DNA from 3 places in the Allohahella marinimesophila genome. Region 1 is predicted to be linked to each of the others. Evidence: predicted binding sites of a transcription regulator. Region 1 holds the regulator's gene; each other region holds the start of a gene.

Region 1 (4,714 bases):
TATTGGCAGTGGTGCTCATCGTGCTCACCGCGGCCTTCTGGTATCAGGCCTTCAATGATGAAGACGTCGAAGTCGTTCGTCTGGCTGATGACGCAGAGCCGGACGCTTTCATACTACAGGCGAGCTATAGAACCTATAACCTCGCCGGCATGCTCGAAAGCAGGCTCGAAAGCGTCAGAGCCGAGCAGTTTGTCGATACTGATATCGGCGTTTTATCACTGCCCCGGCTCGACATCCACGAAGAGGCTGGCGAGCGGAATTTCTGGCACATGAGCGCCGACAAGGGCACCTATGATGCCCGCTATTCAGTACTGACACTGGACCAGAACGTGGAAATTCTCGGCAGCACGCTAGAGAACCAGCCTATCCGTGTACTCACGTCCGGCCTGGTGTACACCATGGGCGACGAGCATGTGGAAACAAATAATGCTGTTGAGGTGATCTCCGGTTCTGATAGGATTCAAGGCACTGGCATGGAACTTGATATGCAGCAAAGGGCAGTAGAATTGAAGCAGGATGTACGCGCGATCTATCAGGCAAGACCGGCATATGAGTGAACTCATGCGCCCGTCCTCGGCTGCAAAAGTCAGGCTTCGCTTTGGCCTGACCCTGGCTTTCATTATGGTAAGCGGCAGCGCCGCAGCCTTCGACATGACACTGCAGAGCCGAGAGCCCATCAGAATACAGGCCGACTCCGCCGAGCTTGATGAGCTCAAAGGCGTGGCGACTTACAATGGCGACGTTGTGATCAGCCAGGGCCGGTCGCTCATCGAAGCCAGCCGCATCACGGTCTATACGACTGGCGGCCGGGGTATCAGCAGACTGGACGCCGTAGGCACCCCTGCCCACCTGAAGCAATACAATGCTGAGGAAGATACAGAAACCAATGCCTACGCCAAGCGAATCGATTACCGCCGTGACCAGAATCAGGTGGCGCTTCGCGGTAGTGCCAGGCTAGAACAGGATTCGAGCATTTTTCAGGGGGAAGAGATTCTGTACGATACGGTCAGTCAGGTGGTGAATGCCAGGTCCTCTGATGACAAGGACAAGAAGCAGCGGGTCGAGATGGTTTATTTTCCCGAGACGCCTGATGACGAAGGTGAGACGCCAGAATCCGCCGGTCAGAATTAGGCGAGCGGCGGCATATGAAGAGACTCGCAGCAGACAACCTGTCCAAGGCTTACAAGAAGCGCCCGGTGGTAAAAGATGTATCACTCGAGGTCTTTTCGGGCGAGATCGTCGGATTACTGGGCCCGAATGGCGCAGGAAAAACCACCTGCTTTTACATGGTCGTCGGGCTGGTAGCGAGCGATAGCGGCATTGTCAGCATCGACAACCAGGACATTACCAGTCTGTCGATGCATGGTCGCGCCAGACGGGGCATCGGATACCTGCCCCAGGAGGCGTCAGTATTTCGCAAGCTGAGCGTAGAACATAATATCCTCGCGATACTGCAGACGCGGGGCGATCTGGATGCAAAGCAGCAACGCGCAAAATGTGAGGAGCTACTCAGGGAGTTCCATATTACCCATATTCGTGACAGTCTCGGGATGAGCCTGTCAGGTGGTGAGCGCCGCAGGGTCGAGATTGCCAGGGCCCTGGCCACCGAACCGGATTTCATTCTGCTCGATGAGCCGTTTGCCGGGGTCGATCCGATTTCAGTCAATGATATCAAGCAGATCGTACAGCATCTTCAGAAACGTAGTATCGGCGTACTCATCACCGATCATAACGTTCGGGAGACACTGGATATCTGTGAGAGAGCCTATATCGTCAGTGACGGCTACATCATCGCCAGTGGCACGCCCGACAGTATTCTGGCGAACCAGACAGTGAGAGACGTCTATTTGGGGGACCGATTCAAATTATGAGAATAAGTACTCTGCAGACATCCAGCCCACGGCCGGAATTCATAACGACAGTCGTTAGCGGCCAAGTTGTCAGAAGGCACCTGATCTAATGGTGATGAAGACCTCCCTCCAGCTCAAGATGGGTCAGCATCTGACGATGACCCCTCAGTTGCAACAGGCCATCAAACTCCTGCAGCTGTCCACACTTGACCTTCAACAGGAGATTCAGCAAGCGCTGGACTCCAACCCAATGCTGGAACTGGAGGAAGACGATCACGATCGTGGCCCGGAACGGCTTGAATCGGATAAAAGCGCTGAACGCGACTCCGAAATTCGTAGCGACGCCAGCGAAACCAGGGAAGCAACCGAGCGGCAGGATTCGCTGGACACCATTCCCGATGACTTGCCGGTCGATACCGCTTGGGAAGACGTTTACCAGAGCGGCACGAGCAGCAGCTCTGGTTCAGGATCGGGTGGCGACGACGATTATGATTTCGAGAGCCGTAACTCGCGCACCGAAAGTCTGCAGGACCACCTGCTCTGGCAGCTCAACCTCTGCCCCATGAGCGATACTGATCGTCTGATTGCGCACTCGATCGTCGACGCGGTCAACGATGACGGCTACCTGACCCAGACGCTAGCCGAAATCCACGAAGGCCTGGTCGACATGCAGCAGCGCATGGCTGATCGGGAAGAGCTCGAACTGGACGACAGTGAAGTTATCGAGCTCGACGAAGTCCAGGCAGTGCTCAAACGCATACAGCAGTTCGATCCGCCCGGTGTCGCTGCGAGGGATCTGCAGGAGTGCCTGCTGATCCAGCTTCTGCAGTTGCCGCCATCGACGCCCTGGTTGAATCAGGCCAAGCTGGTGATCAGTCATTACATCAACCTGCTGGGTTCGCGTGATTATGCCCAGCTGATGCGTCGCAGTCGTATCAAGGAGAGTGACCTCAAGGATGTCATGCGCCTTATCCAGTCGCTCAACCCGCGGCCTGGCGAAGGTGTGCAGACCACCGACACTGAGTATGTGGTGCCAGATGTGATCGTCAAGAAACTGAAAGATCGCTGGACTGTGGAACTCAATCCCGAAATTGCTCCGCGAATTCGGGTAAACTCGACCTATGCCGGCATGGTAAAGCGCGCTGATTCCAGCGCCGACAATACCTACCTCAAGGATCAACTTCAGGAAGCCAAGTGGTTTCTGAAGAGCCTGCAGAGCCGGAACGAGACGCTGCTGAAGGTCGCGACCCGGATCGTAGAGCATCAGCAGGGCTTTCTCGACTATGGTGAGGAAGCGATGAAGCCACTGGTGCTGCACGATATCGCTGAAGCGGTCGAGATGCATGAGTCGACCATTTCCCGCGTCACCACGCAGAAATACATGCACACGCCTCGGGGTGTTTTTGAATTAAAGTACTTTTTCTCGAGTCACGTCGGCACCGAAAGTGGTGGCGAGTGTTCGTCGACGGCCATCAGAGCCATCATCAAGAAGTTGGTGGCTGCCGAATCACTGAAGAAGCCGCTGAGCGATAGCAAGATTGCGTCTATTCTTGCAGATCAGGGCATCAATGTTGCACGCAGAACAATTGCGAAGTACCGGGAGGCCATGTCTATTCCTCCCTCAAATGAACGCAAACGGCTCATCTGAGCGTTTGCGAATTCTGACCTACCTATAGAGGCACAGTGTATGCAGTTGAACATTACCGGACAAAATATCGATTTGACCGATGCGCTCAAAAGCCATGTTGAAGCCAAATTCGATAAGCTTCAGCGCCACGTCGACTCGATTAGTAATGTACAGGTGACACTCGCAGTTGAAAAACAGCGCCAGATGGCGGAGGCTACGCTGCACATGAGCGGTAGCGACGTCCATGCGAACGCTGAGGACCTTGATATGTATTCTGCTATCGACCAGTTGGCAGACAAGCTCGACAGACAGGTCCTCAAGCAGAAGGAAAAACAGGTGGAGCGGAATCACGGCGTTAACGCCAGATAGCGGTCGGCCAGCCACAAAGACCCACGTATATTATGAAACTTTCGGAAATCCTGGCTCCGGCACTCACCCAGCATCGGGTGAGTGCCTCCAGCAAGAAAAAAGTCCTCGAATACATTGCTCACCTGGTTGCAGGGCATTACTCGTTTCTGAACGAAACTGCCCTGTTGGCCAATCTCAACAATAGGGAACGCCTGGGCAGTACAGGCATTGGCAAGGGTATTGCGATTCCACACTGTCGGCTCGAGAACTGTGACCGCGTCATCGGCGCATTCATCACGCTCGGCACACCGGTAGAATTCGATGCGATAGATAATGAACCCGTCGACCTGCTGTTCGTGCTGGTGGTCCCTCAGGAAGCCACTTCAGAGCATCTGGATCTTCTCGGTCAACTTGCGCAGAAGTTCAACGACGAGGCTTTCTGTGAAGAAGTCCGAGCCGCCGATAACAGTACACAGCTTTTCGAGCTCATTACTCGAGAGGGCACGCAAGCCGATTCGCAAGACTGAGGTGACTCCTTGAAACTGATTATCGTTAGCGGGCGCTCCGGCTCGGGCAAGAGTACAGCCTTGCACGTACTGGAAGACCTGAGTTTTTACTGCATCGATAATTTGCCGGTGGGGCTTCTCAAGCCTCTCGTGGAGGAGGCACTGAGCGAAGAAAACAAGCCGGCGCAGAATATCGCCGTCAGTATCGATGCCCGGAACCTGAATAAGGATTTTGCCAGTTTTCCCGAGATGTTTGCTGACCTGAAGTCAAAACAGGTCGAATGCGAAGTCATCTTTCTGGATGCTGATGACGAAACGCTCCTGCAGCGCTTTAACGCCACCCGCCGGAAGCATCCGCTCAGCACCAGAACGATTTCGCTCAA
Region 2 (4,714 bases), on a different contig from region 1:
GTGATGACAAGGCTAAAGGACGCGGACGAATCAAGCTTGATGAGGCTTACATCGGACTAAAAGGCGACTTCGGTCAGGTCTGGGTCGGCTCTGACGACTCGGCTTACGAGAGATTAATCGATGGCATCAAACAGTATTACGAGATAGTCGTCTTCAACACCGGCACCGTGTATAACACCGGTGAAGGCGATCTGCTCCAATACACTTCGCCTTCATTCAGCGGTCTGACCTTGCACGGAGCGGTTGAACTCGACGGCAGCTTTGAAGATGCAGACGGTAACGACGTGGGCGGTGAAAATCCATATCAGTTAGGCGTCCAGTACGCGGTTGATCAATTCTCACTGGCTGTGGCAATGGACTCGAACGACAGTTCAAATGCCGGTAACACCTATGGCGTTCGCGGTGCGTTCCAGATGGGCGATCTGGAACTGAGTGCTTTATACTCGACCACGACAGACGTCCGTGATGACTACGGTCTGATGGCGATCTACTCTATGGGTGCCAACACATTCGCGGCGTCATACGAGTTCTCCACGCCGGACGGCGACGGTGAGGACACTTCGGTTATTTCGTTGCAGGCGCTCCACAGCTTCTCGGATAACCTCTATGTCTATACTGAGCTTTACTTCGTAACAAGTGATGAGGAAGGTTTCATCGACATCAATCCTGATGACGCCGATAATTCGCTTGTTGAAACCGGTGCCGATGCGACTCACCTGGCACTGGGCGCAGTCTACGCTTTCTAAAAGGCTGTTTAAGACGGCTTCGCTCTGCGAAGCCGTCTTTTTCTCCGATTTGAAGTACGAAAATTTTATCGCCTTTATCATTTGGTAAGATATCGGCGCCTGACGAGAGGGGCAGTACCTCGTCGGCTTTGCCCCTCTGATCGCTACCAGTTTCTTTTACTGTCAAGCCAAAAGCCTAGCTTGCGCCGGAAGGCCAGATCATCCGCCCGGAATTTCGCCAGACTCTATAGCTGCAGAGCTAGCTTCAATTGGATATCTACTTCAAGAGAGACCTTCGTAATACGATCGAAGGCATTCTTTTCAGAATCAGAACAGGCGTGCCCTGGCGAGACCTGGCGCCAGACTTCGGCAAATGGAATTCGGTCTACAAAAGATTTAATCACTGGTCGAGAAAAGGCGTCTGGCAACGTCTGTTCGACAAGCTGGTAACTGAACCAGACCTTGAATGGGTTTTCCTGGATGGGACTTATGTCAAAGCTCATCAGCACAGTGCAGGCGCAGCGTCGCTCTGGCCTGCGCTTTCGTGTGGCTACCGATGTGAAACGTCAACAGCCCCTAGCAGCCATATCTTACTAGAACGTTTTGCTCCACCCTAACCAAACCTTAGGGTCGCTGGAGCTCACCGAGCCCAGTGCAGTGTCTTCATCGATATCAGCATACTCCAGGTTGAAACTGAAGTCGCCAAATTCTCCAGCATTTTTCGTAATGTTAGCTGAGGCATGTGCGTAACTCGCGTCTCCGACAGATGGAGCGCTGTCGTCGGTAAAGTCGTAGAAACCTGCGAGAACGCCCGTACTGTAGCCGTCCTGCAAAGGTATTTCGACACTTGCATAATAGTAGAGGTCGCCTTGGACGAACAACCCTTTCCCACTCACGTCGCTGTTTGTTGTATACGCGAAGCCTAGGGCCGCAACGCCATAGCTCAGCTCCCCATATATCTCCCCGAAGTCAATGGAATCAGGCGCATCGGGATAGGCATAGTAGATATAGCCCACATCGTAGCCAAGGTCATTCATCGCTCCGGCGAATCCAGCATATAAGTCCAGCTCGTAACTCGTTTCATCGCCGAAATCCACGTTGGAGGCCCATGTACCAGCGTAAAAACCGGAGGCGTGTTCAAAGTCAATTCCACCTTGAACAGCTGGGGAACCGTCTGTTTGCGTTACACCGCGAAACAGATAATTGCTCACAGCGGCGATGTTGGTACTCACCTCTGCGCTCACGAGAGAAGATGTCAGCTGGAGCGTGACCATCAATCCAAAACTTGACGTCATTCGAGATTTTTTCATTGCTTGCACCTTTGTTAAAGAAATCACGATCTCGAAGTATTAGGCAAAACACATGCCACCTTTCTGAAAAACGCTGCAGACATTTGCAATGCATTGATTGCTGGGCAAGCGAAGCTGGTATCAGCTGTTCGTGCGTCGCTGGTAAAGCATAAAAGAACCTCTCGACTCTACGCAATGCGTCAATCTGGTGCATTCGCCGGGGTCGGAGCGCGCTATGCACCAAAAACGCTCTGAACAATTATCATGAGCTCCGTTGTTACGGGTGGATAGTAAAAGGAGTTTTCCCTCAATGATAAAGAGTGCCCCACCTGAACTGCCAACGCGAGTCAGTAAAAAATAAGCCAAGTGATTGCCTTCGTCGAATCCAATCTCGTAGAGATCGTCACCTATCTGTTTACCGTGAGCAAACAAACGTTTTTTACTGATTGGCCGTACGGAAATTCGAAAGGCCGAGGGACGAGAATAATGACTCGTGCTGTGATGTGAAAGTGGCGCGAGGAAGAAGGCCCGCCGTACCATTGCGGCGGTGGCGGGCCATATAGCTAGGCTTTACGGGCGTCTCTGAGCTTGCCTTTTGAGAACAGGGCGAAGAGCACGGGCAGTACAAAGAGTGTCAGGAACGTGGCTGTCACCAGCCCGCCCACGATTACACTGGCCAGCGGCTTTTGTATCTCTGCACCAACACCGTTCGAGAGCATCATGGGTATAAGTCCCAGCGCGGAGGTGAGAGCGGTCATAAGCACAGGCCTCAATCTGGAGGTCGCACCATCGAACACGGCATCGGCTACCGCCAGGCCATCGCCTATCCGCTGATTGATGCTCTCCACCATGACCACCCCATTCAGCACCGCTACCCCGAACAGGGTAATGAAGCCGACGGAGCTGGGAACTGACAGATACTGCCCGGAAATCCAGAGCGAAAACACACCACCGATCACCGCCAGGGGTACGTTGACCAGGATCAGCATGGCCTGTCCCACAGACCCGAACGCAAAGTAGAGCAACAATGCTATGAGGCCAAGTGAGATAGGTATGACGAGTGCCAGTCGTTTCTGCGCTCTCTGCTGGTTTTCGAACTGGCCGCCGATTTCCACTGAATAGCCGGTGGGGAGATCAACCTGCTCAGCGATGACCTGTCGAATGTCCGCTACAACGCTGCCCATATCCCGGCCTTGCACGTTCGCCTGTATCACAACCCGCCGCTGAACATCGTCGCGTCGGACCTGTGGCGGGCCTGAAGCTATCGTGACATCGGCCACATCGCCCAGGCGAACCCACGCACCGGAAGGCGCCTGCAGCCGCAGATCGGCAATCGCCTCACGATTTTCACGGAAACGTTCGCCAAGACGTACATAGATATCATAGCGTTCGTTGCCGTTGATGATCTGGCCAGCGCTCGCCCCGCCGAGCCCCTCCCGTACCAGTTCCATCACATCGCCTACAGCCAGACCATAACGCGAAAGCGCGCGGCGATCTGGTTTGACGACCAGCTGTGCTTCACCCGCAATCTGTTCCATGGCAACATCACGCGCACCAGGAATTTTCTTGACGACTGTCTCAATGGCCTGCCCCTGTTCGGCCAGAACATCCAGGTCCGGGCCGAACAGTTTGATAGCCAACTGCGCTTTCACACCAGACAGCAGTTCATCCACACGCGTGGCAATCGGCTGGGAAAAATTGAACAGTAAGCCGGGATATTGTTCGAGTTTCTCCTCCATCAGGCTCTGCAGCTCATAGCGGCTGCTGGCACTCGTCCATTCAGGCACGGGCTTGAGACCGATATAGATTTCGATATTGTTCACTGGTTCAGGGTCTCCGCCGATTTCCGCTCGCCCGATTCGCGACAGAGCATAGGTCACTTCTGGAAACTCCATCAGCATCGCTTCCAGTTTGGGCGCTACTGTCAGTGCAGTGTCGAGACTGGAAGAGGGCGCCAAGGTAACCCGCAGATTGATCGTCCCCTCTTCAAGTTCAGGCACGAACTCCGTGCCGAGACGAGGAACGACGGCTGCGGCAGCTATCACCATCAGTCCCGCAACCAGAACCACAGTCTTTCGGTGTCCCATCGCCCAAAGCAGTCCCCTGCGATACAGGTAATCCAGCGGCTTCAGCACGAAGCTTTCTCGTTGACGAATCCCCTTCCGGAACATATAGGTAGCCAAAGCCGGAACAATAATCAGCGCCACGAACACCGCAGAAAGCATGGCAAGCATGATGCTGATGGCCATCGGCTGGAATAGCTTGGCCTCGACACCTTCAAAACTGAAGAGCGGCATGAAGACGACCAGGATGATAGCTGTGGCAAAAAAGATCGGACGGGCAACCTCCCGGCCAGCCTCCTGCAGCCTCAGCGCAATGCCATGGTTGTCATGTGGGGCGTCAACAGGGTCTATATCGTCAGGCCCCACGCGTTTCAGTCTTTGTGAGTCGTGCTCGGCATCCGGGTGGGTCAGGTGTTTGAACATGTTTTCAACCATCACCACTGAACCGTCGACCAGCATGCCTATGGCTACTGCGATACCCCCGAGCGACATTAGGTTGGCAGAGAGCCCGAACCACGCCATGACCATCAATGCGATACCAATCGATATCGGGATGGAGATCAGAACCAGGAAAGTGGCACGCAGGTTCATCAGGAACAATGCAAGGATGACGACGATGAACACGAAAGCGAGCAGA
Region 3 (4,714 bases), on a different contig from region 1:
CCTGCAGGTCGCCAGATCCGGACCTGGTAATGAGCCCTGCCCGCTCGAGTGCTCTGGTATCTGTTAGCACACTTCTGTAGTTGCGATGCAGAGTAGCAGCCAGGGTGCGAGCGCTTAGAGCCCCCCTTTGTTTAATCGTCTTCAGTACATACAGCCGCCTCGGGTTGATTACAGCGAGAAGCATTGGCAAGTCTTCGAAGCCGAGATGTATCTTTGTGCTTTTCCGCTCGCCCCGCTCGGCCACCTCCCAGGCATGGACGAAGCCATCGAACCCGCTCTCAGTATCTCCTGCGCTAATTGTGAGGTGTTGTTTAGTCATGCTGTCGCTACCGCAGTCTATTAACAAAATCCAGTTAGAGGTTCTGACTTAATTCTAAGCCTATCTTCGCTCGTGTCCAGCTTGAAACGGAATAGTTGATTAACTAGCCAGAAGTACGCAAAAAACAGCGTTTTATGCGTACGTACGCATAACCTGCGTACTCGTGCGTACTCTGACTCTCACTGCATCAATTCCAGCTTGAGAAGAAAAAGTGGGCAGATAAATTCCACTCGCTAAAGTTGTAGCACGTTACACTTTTGTAGCGTGTTACGGCGACTGGAGCACGTATGTCGATCAGCGAAAAGCAGATACTCGATTCAATTGAATTTCTCGATTCCAACAGAGTTCAGCCCACATATCGAGCTGTCCGAGAACATCTTGGAGCCGGTAGCAACTCGACTATCAAGCTCGTGCTACAAGCATGGCTCAAGAAGAAAAACGAAGACCAAGTACTCGGAGAGGTCGGCTGCCCCTCTTCAATTTCCGAACGCGTAGACAATTTGAAGGCCGCAATTTGGCGAGCAGCGAAAGACCATGCTCGAACTGAGCTCGAAGATATTTGCGCAGGATTTGACGAAGAAACAGCAAGCCTTGCGGGCCGTATTGATGACCTGGACATACTCCTCGAAGCGGCAGAGAAAAAAGTGGAAGAACAATCTAAAGAGATTGCAGCGCTGCGCGCCAAGTATGACCAGGTCGATCAGGAACGGACCGCCCTGATATCTCGCGTTAGCGGGCTGGAGTCTTCTGAGAGGGTTTTGCGTGAGAGCTTGGCTAAAGCAGAGCAAAGGGAAAGTTCTCTGGCTGAGATGCTAAAAGAGCGAATTTCTCCGGCTGCATCTGCTCGGAAAAAGTAGCCATTTTGGCGTTCATCGTATAGTCTCACGTGCTTGCCCTGGTAGCTCAGTGGATAGAGCGGGATCCTCCTAAGATCTAGGTCGCAGGTTCGATTCCTGCCCAGGGCACCACCATGCTTCGCACAGCTGCCGGCCATTTTTGCGGCCATGCTCAAATGCTCGACTCGCGCAAATCTGACCTTATTTTGACCAATCGCACTTTCTGATCGATGTAAAACAATGAGTTACGAGATAGGTCAACCGCCTCCTAAGCGGTAGGTCGCAGGTTCGAATCCTGCCTTGGACACCAATTTCAATGCAAAAAGCCCGCTTCCGCGGGCTTTTTGCATTCAGATACCAACAAGCTCAAGGGGCATGTTGGTAGCCTCGAATAATACTTACTTGCTGCGACGTGAAAGACGCAGAGCCGCAACACCAAGTGCCAACAGGCCGAGGGTAGCCGGCGCAGGTACGTCTACGTCGACGTCAGGAACCAGGTCCGGGTTCTCGATCAAGTCGAAGTTGATGTCCCAGTGGTTGCTACCTGTGAACAGTGAAAGCTGGTTGTTATGGATAGAGTACATATCCATCCAGACCGAACCCCCGAAGGCACCTGTCTTGTCGTTTGCGCCAGTACCATATTGGAGTACGGGCATGCTACCAATGTTGAAAGGCGCGCCTACCAGCTGAGCGAAGTAGTCTATGCCGCCAATTGTGATCTTGCTGTCTGCAGTCAGACCAGTGTAGAAGTTCCAGTCAGCCTGCTGTGCAGTGCCACCGGTCTTGACTACTGAGTAGTTATCCTGGAAACCAGTGAAGGTCAGGTCGAAAATCGCTGAGGTACCGAGTGGGTTTGACGCTGAACCCGTGAAGGTTGCAGTGCCATCGTCTGAACGGAGGAAGGTGGTGCCTGCTTCGATGGCGAAGTACTTGGAGCATTTCGCTGCAGTCAGGTTGTTGGTCCACAGACCGTACTCAGCGCCGCCGCATGAAGACACTGATTCAGCATTTACGACATCGAAGCCCTGGATAACGGCGGCTGATGCTGGCAGAGAAACGGCGAGTGCGATGGCTGTGAGAGAGAAACCTTTTACTGCTGAAGAGAACATACATAACTCCTGGTGAAACACGTTGATCGTTTGTAACGCTGAGCAGGCTGGATTAACTGTTCGTTGCAATACTGAGAGCACTTGTCGTGCCAAGTTTCCATACCGCTGAATTCATAACCTTTTTTCCAAGGCGAGACATTCAGTGAAACGTCTTTCGTATAGAAAGTTGACACGTTGTTACATGAAGTCGCGATTCAGTATCAGAGAGTTACTGCCCCCATGCTTGAAAGCCGGTTGAAGTGTGCTCATTTCACACACTCAGCCAGGTCGTCCATCGATACGGGGCGCGCCGAGCACCACCGCATATCGCAGCAGGAATATGAGGAAGGCGACCTCCCACAGCAAACCGGTCAGCATGATGCCACCTGCCCAGGGGACCAGTTCCAGCGCGGTGGCGACCCGTACAAGGGTGGCGAGCTGAATCGCAAAGAACGCCGTCACCATTCCCGTTGGCAGGACCATGGTGCGGCCGGTGTGGCCCAGCGAGACCCTGGCAATCACGCCGAGCACCAGGCTACCAACCACACCAATACCGGCCGCATGAATCCAGGCACTGTCACTCCAGCCGAACACGGCGTGGCCGACCAACAGCAGCAAGGAGAGCGGCACCCACAGGAGTGAGATATGCAGTATCCACAGCAGGGGCTCGCGGCTGGTCAGCCAACCGTGCCAACCATAGAGCCTGATCAGCATGAGCACGGCGGCCGACAGCGCGAGCACCGCCACCCCGACAGACCAGTCCGCCACCATGAGGAGCACCAGGCAGATCATGTTGATCAACACGGCAAAGTCGAGGCGCGGCAGCACCCGAACAGCCTGTGCATCGCCACCGCGCTGTTTCAGCCAGCCTGCAGTGAAGGCCGGCGTGATGCGGCCGCCAATGATACTCGAGAGGGCGAGCGCCGCGATCAGTCCAGCTTCGATATAGTGATGGTCCAGCGTAACAACAAAAGCTATCTGCATGGCCCAAAGAATGCCCAGTACGAGCAGAATCAACCACTGTTTCGGCTGCTTCGCCTTCCAGATGCGCCAGCCAGCATCGATCATGATCAGCGGCAGAAAAGCCAGGTTGATGCCCTGCACCAGCCAGAACGGCATGGTCTCGCCAAGCGCCAGGAGCAGCCGGCCAGCCAACCAGACCAGCCAAAGCCACAGCAAGATCCGCCCATGCAGGCGTTCGGTATTGGTCCAGACGCAGACTGCGGTCAGCAGGAAACCTGCTATAGCCGCCGACAGGAAGCCGAAGAGCATTTCATGCTGGTGCCAAAATACGCCTGGCAATGCAGTCGGCATAACCAGCTGTCCTGAGGCCATGAAGGCCCACAGTGGCACAACCAGCAGTGCAAGGACGCCAAGCGACAGGAAAAAAATGCGGAAAGGGTAAGCGAAAAGCTGCACGCGCTTGCACTCCAGACGGGAAGACCCACAAAATGGCTAGCTTAACATTAGCCACCTAAGATGTATTTAGTATACACCAATAGAGATTGAACTATGGAATGGTATTCCGGACTGAAGATGATTCACATGCTGACGGCAGCACTGACAGCACTCCTGTTCGTCACCAGGGTGGGCCTTGACGCTGCTGGCAAGCCGGGCTGGCGCACGACGCCCTTGCGCTTCCTGCCCCATATCAACGACACGATTCTGCTCGCCGCTGCGATTGGCCTCGTTATCGTCACGCCATGGATGCCTTTCGTGCATCATTGGTTGACGCTGAAGGTGCTGTTGCTGATTGGCTATATCGTGGCAGGACTGATTGCGCTCAAACCGAAGTACTCGCGCAAGGTTCGAGTGTTGGCGGCGGCGGCAGCTCTTGGCCAGCTGGTACTCATCTTCGCGCTCGCCCTGCACAAGCCGACGTTCTGACCGAAAAAAAAATCTGACCAATAAAAAAGCCGGATACCTGCGTATCCGGCTCAGCTTATTCAGTCTTCTCAGTCCAGCCAGGAACGCATCTCGCTATAGGCGGCCTTGAGCAGAATTTTCAGGTTTCTGTATCCCGCGCCGTCATCTTCACTGCGCAGTCCATAGCGAAATGCTTTTATATAGGCTCGTGCGGATTCATGAAATCGTCCCACACCGTAATAACTGAAGCCCAGACGCATATAGCGGAACTGCAGCGCGCCCGGCAGGATCTGTGAGCGTCGTCTGTCGACATTGACCTGCGCACTGCTGCTCCGTGCTGAATCCATCATCTCGAGCACTTCGATATCCGCCTCGGCGCTCTTGAGCACATCGCCCGACACATTGTCTTCTCCACGGCCCAGGTAAGCCAGCGGATCATCGACGTACAGGCCGTTGGTCACCCGGCAAAGCCTGAGCGCAAACAGGAAATCCTCCGACAGTGCCCTTCCCTCGAGCCAGGGATCAATCGAGTTCGCTACATTGCGTCGTACCACCAACGTACTTGGGAACACCGGGTAGCCCGCAGCCAAGGTATGGAACAGCAT

Evidence for each region. The regulator sigma-54, encoded in region 1, starts transcription at its own class of promoters, with help from an activator protein. The targets are predictions, from matches to a motif close to TGGCACNNNNNTTGCTNT.
Region 2: a site for sigma-54 is predicted at 2,076-2,093, ahead of ABD735_RS12855 (TorF family putative porin). Genes of this name have one in related genera too.
Region 3: a site for sigma-54 is predicted at 2,339-2,356, ahead of ABD735_RS18955 (PEP-CTERM sorting domain-containing protein). Genes of this name have one in related genera too.

What each region holds. Positions count from the first base shown of each region.
Region 1 is NZ_BAABBO010000016.1:56,371-61,084, reverse strand. Features, by position in the region: gene lptC (LPS export ABC transporter periplasmic protein LptC) at 1-557, shown strand, start outside; gene lptA (lipopolysaccharide transport periplasmic protein LptA) at 550-1,131, shown strand; gene lptB (LPS export ABC transporter ATP-binding protein) at 1,146-1,871, shown strand; gene ABD735_RS16380 (RNA polymerase factor sigma-54) at 1,966-3,498, shown strand; gene hpf (ribosome hibernation-promoting factor, HPF/YfiA family) at 3,538-3,846, shown strand; gene ptsN (PTS IIA-like nitrogen regulatory protein PtsN) at 3,879-4,352, shown strand; gene rapZ (RNase adapter RapZ) at 4,362-4,714, shown strand, end outside.
Region 2 is NZ_BAABBO010000011.1:140,236-144,949, forward strand. Features, by position in the region: gene ABD735_RS12845 (porin) at 1-746, shown strand, start outside; partial or broken gene ABD735_RS12850 (transposase) at 1,001-1,252, shown strand; gene ABD735_RS12855 (TorF family putative porin) at 1,319-2,035, opposite strand; gene ABD735_RS12860 (efflux RND transporter permease subunit) at 2,578-4,714, opposite strand, start outside.
Region 3 is NZ_BAABBO010000022.1:2,367-7,080, forward strand. Features, by position in the region: gene ABD735_RS18940 (HVO_A0114 family putative DNA-binding protein) at 1-319, opposite strand, end outside; gene ABD735_RS18945 (DNA-binding protein) at 607-1,176, shown strand; tRNA gene ABD735_RS18950 (tRNA-Arg) at 1,212-1,287, shown strand; gene ABD735_RS18955 (PEP-CTERM sorting domain-containing protein) at 1,554-2,264, opposite strand; gene ABD735_RS18960 (NnrS family protein) at 2,523-3,662, opposite strand; gene ABD735_RS18965 (SirB2 family protein) at 3,756-4,130, shown strand; gene ABD735_RS18970 (glycosyltransferase family 2 protein) at 4,199-4,714, opposite strand, start outside.